DNA from 2 places in the Enterocloster bolteae genome. Region 1 is predicted to be linked to the other one. Evidence: riboswitches for the same ligand, from Rfam matches in the RefSeq annotation. Region 1 holds a riboswitch; the other holds the start of a gene.
What was found. A riboswitch is a leader RNA that binds a small molecule or an ion and turns the genes downstream of it on or off. The one in region 1 is predicted to bind glycine.
Positions count from the first base shown of each region.

Region 2: linked by a shared signal. The riboswitch ahead of CGC65_RS25120 (PTS sugar transporter subunit IIC) and the one ahead of gcvT (glycine cleavage system aminomethyltransferase GcvT) in region 1 are both predicted to bind glycine.

Region 1 is NZ_CP022464.2:6,337,289-6,339,492, forward strand. Features, by position in the region: gene gcvT (glycine cleavage system aminomethyltransferase GcvT) at 1-978, opposite strand, end outside; glycine riboswitch at 1,117-1,260, opposite strand; gene CGC65_RS29425 (DUF3881 family protein) at 1,575-2,204, shown strand, end outside.
Region 2 is NZ_CP022464.2:5,429,414-5,431,617, reverse strand. Features, by position in the region: gene CGC65_RS25125 (heavy metal translocating P-type ATPase) at 1-421, shown strand, start outside; glycine riboswitch at 662-743, shown strand; glycine riboswitch at 745-842, shown strand; gene CGC65_RS25120 (PTS sugar transporter subunit IIC) at 1,034-2,062, shown strand.

The sequences.
Region 1 (2,204 bases):
GAACGGGCAGTGTGTGCCGGAGGTGGTCATACCCACCTGCTGTTCTCCTATGTAAACAGGCTGGTGCTCCCTGATGATGCCGCGGCCGGTTACCTTTAATCCCACACGCTTCCTGGTCAAAGGTCCCTTGTCCTGGATAGCCTGTTTTCCGATGAAATCATCCTTATCCATCTTCACAAAGATTCCCAATCCGGCTTCCTTGGGAGAAATAGTATCGTCCATCTCATGTCCGTACAGAGGCATGCCTGCTTCCAGCCTCAGGGTATCCCTGGCGCCCAAACCACACGGAATCAGGCCCTCATCCTTTCCTGCCTCCATGAGCAGTTCCCACATCTTAGGCGCATCCTCCGGCGCCAGATAAATCTCCACTCCGTCCTCTCCGGTATAACCGGTTTTGGAAATGATGCATTTCATGCCGCCCACCATGCGGTCAAAAAGGCAGGTATAGTATTTTTCAGGAATATCTTCCTCCTTCGCCACCTTTTTAAGCACATCCATTGCTTTTGGTCCCTGCAGGGCAAGCTGTGCCACCTGGGAGGAAATATCATCAAACACAACATCCCCTGACTGGTGGGCCTTCATCCACGCATAGTCCTTATCCTTGTTGGCAGCGTTCACCACGATAAAATAGCAGTCATCCCTGACCTTATACACAATCAGGTCATCCACCACGCCTCCCTGTTCATTGCACATGGGGCTGTATCTGGCCTGGCCCTCCGCCATGACCGTATAGTCATTGGTCAGGAGCATGTTCAGATTCTTAAGGGCGTCCGGTCCTTTGCAAATCACTTCCCCCATGTGTGACACGTCAAAAAGACCGCATTTGGTACGCACTGCCATGTGTTCCTCGATAACGCCTGTTTCGTACTGTACCGGCAGAAGATACCCTGCAAAAGGTACGATCTTGCCCTTATACGTTACGTGAGTGTCGTAGAGAGGTGTTTTTAACAAAACCTCCCCTGCTGTTTCTGTTCCCATAATCACTACCTCCTTCATGAAATTGTCTGGTCCTTAACAATCATAGACTATGAAAGCGCACGAACAAAAGATGTTCATGCGCTCTGTCCTTGGACCTGAAAGATTTGGCTTCTTCGGTGCTATGCTCTCCAGAGTATCGTCCGGTATCCGGTCCTTTTGCCTGAGAGTTTTCCGCTTCCCCTTCGGCGCTGTGTTCTGTATGCTGATAATACACGGATACGCTATATCAAGCGTATTCTGTATCTTTCATACATTTTGGTCAGTCTCTCCCGAATCCATCTTCCGATGATATAAAATTGTCCGCAAACGCAAATCCCACCGGCTTGCCTTGTGCTAATCCCATACTAACACAGGCGCGATTTTCAGTCAATAGCTAAAAAGTGTTTAAATTTTAACACATCAATCGCATTTTTCGCCTTATTTTCCAAACTTATTTTCACGAATATTTTACGGTTTATTTAGAAAAAATACTGGTAATCTCCTATGAAGTAGTATATAATGAGCAAAGGTGATGAGGCGAAGGGGTTCCTTTGGCCTCATTCTTGTATGAGTACGGTTTTAGGTGAGCAAAATCTTAAGTGAAAGAAGGTGACAAGATGCATAAGTTTATGCGGACAGTAGGATTCAGTATGTACCAGAAAAAACAGGATATGGCGAAGCTTTTAAAGCGTCTGGTAAAAGAAGCGGAGATGACCGGCCGCCTGGCGGAACAGGAAGGCAGCAGGTTCTGTGAACTGCGAACGGAAGTGGCCCCCGGCATGGGAGTTGCCATGATAGGCGAGATGAGCCCCAAAGGAACATTCAGCCGCGAGTATTACTTTCCCTATGTCAAGAACCCGGATGTAAGTTCAGAGGCGGAATGTTCCATCCAGCGCCACACGGAGCGTGAAACTTATGCAGGCCTTCTTGATGAATACAGGGTGGGCATATCCCTAATCTTCTACATGGAAAATTCCATGGAGTACAGGATGCGCCGCAGCGCCCGCCAGCCTGTCCAGCCAAAGGGAGCCGCCCTTACAGGACTGGCAGTCCAGGGTAAGGTGCTGCTGCCTGTCAATAAGACGGAAAAACAGGCAGAGGACTCCCGTCAGGCCGCCAAAAAACGCAGCAGTCTCCTGGAAGCCGCAAAACACGGCGATGAGGACGCCATTGAGACGCTGACCATAGAGGACATCGACCTCTATTCCATGGTATCCAGACGGATTGCCCATGAAGATGTGTACTCC
Region 2 (2,204 bases), 910 kb from region 1:
CGGACGGGTGGGAGTGGACGAGTATTATTCGGAGGTCCTTCCCGAGGACAAGGCCCGGTTCGTGGACGAAGAAAAGAAAAAGGGCCGCAAGGTTATTATGATTGGCGACGGAATCAATGATTCGCCGGCCCTGTCGGCTGCTGACGCGGGAATTGCCATCAGCGAAGGGGCTGAGATTGCCAGGGAGATAGCAGATATCACCATCTCGGAGGACAACCTGTTCCAACTGGTGACACTGAGGGCTATCAGCCGGGCACTCATGGACCGGATTGACCGGAACTACAGGTTTGTTATCGGATTCAACCTGGGTCTTATTCTTCTGGGAGTGGGAGGCGTCATAACCCCGGCCGCATCAGCTATGCTCCACAATACATCCACTCTGGCTATCAGTTTAAAGAGTATGACCAATCTTCTGGATTGATTTTTGAAGGCGCGTACAGAAAAAAAATAAAATCCCCCTTCCTGTATTTTACAATTATTTTGGGAATGGAAGAGAGTAAATGGACATATGTTTATTTTCTGTCATTTATTGTGAAAAAAATTGTGCCGTATGCATAAAAAAACGGTATGTTTTTTGTGAAAAAGAAATAAACTGAACATAATTCTATTGCTTTTTTCTATGTTTGATGTTAAAATATAAACAAAGTTAATGACAGACCGGTTGATGAATTCGGGAGAGATTACCGCCAGGTAACGCCGAAGGGGATGCGCAAACTCTCAGGCAAAAGAATCGAATTCGGACGGGACTCTGGAGAAGGTCACTAAAATGTGAATACCGATGAAGCAACCGGCGGCATAGCAGCAACCGCGTCAGGGAAACTTTCAGGTAAAAGGACAGAGGCAGACATCTACGCTACGTTTATGTCTGTCTCTGTTTTTTTGCAATTTTGGGGACTTCTTCGTTACCTGCATTGCGAAAACTCTACCAAGGATATACCTTAGCTTAAGAGCTATCACAGCGGTAACGGCGGTCTGTGGTGGAAAGCGGCCAAGCATATCTGCGGAGAGCAAAAAACAGGAGGAACGTAGATTTATGACAATTATTACGGGGTTAGGATTACTATTATTGACGCTGGCAGCTTTCTCACTTTTCAGTATGAAGGCGCCCAAAGGTTCAGCGGCCATGTCGGGAATGGCCAATGCAGCAGTTGCAACTTTCCTTGTGGAGGCTGTCCACAGGTACATATCCGGAGATTTGCTTCACCTGGCATTCCTTGGGGAAACGGGCACCATATCGGGCAACATGGGCGGCGTGGCAGCGGCAATTATGGTACCGATAGGCATGGGAGTGAATCCCGTATTTGCAGTAGTTGCCGGTGTTGCTCTGGGAGGATACGGCATCCTTCCGGGATTTATCGCAGGATATGCAATTGGCTTCATTGCGCCGTTTATTGAGAAACACCTTCCGCCGGGCCTGGATTCCGTGCTGGGTGCTCTCATGATTGCACCGATTGCCAGATTCATCGCCTTCCTGGTGGATCCGGCTGTGAATGCAGCCCTGGCGCACATCGGCGGCATGATTTCGGCAGCTACAGAGCAGTCGCCCATTCTCATGGGACTTCTGCTGGGAGGGGTTATCAAGATGATTTGTACGTCTCCCCTCAGTTCCATGGCTCTTACCGCCATGCTGGGACTTACAGGACTGCCCATGGGTATTGCAGCTATTGCCTGCTTCGGCGGTTCCTTTACCAATGGTGTCATCTTTAAAATGCTCCACTTCGGGGATAACAGCAACGTGGCAGCTGTTATGATGGAGCCGCTGACACAGGCCCATATCATAACAAAGCACCCCATACCGATTTATTGTTCCAACTTTTTCGGGGGAGGCTTTTCGGGAGTGGCCGCCGCATTCCTGGGCATTATCAACAATGCCCCGGGAACAGCATCTCCCATACCCGGACTGCTGGCGCCCTTTGCCTTCAATCCGCCGTTAAAGGTACTTATGGCGCTGCTGCTGGCTGCCATCAGCGGTACCCTGGCTGGAATCGTGGGAGCCATAGTATTTAAGAAGAAGTATGATATGAAGCCGGAATTATCCGTCATTAATTCGTTTGAGGAGTAATAACGCAGCATGGGAACAGCCAGATGGGGAAACTTGTCTGGCTGTTATTTTTATTTTTTTTGCAATAAACAATATTAATAATAATTATCAATATTGTTTATTGACAAAAGGGATTAGTTCTGGTAAAATATGAGTAAATTAG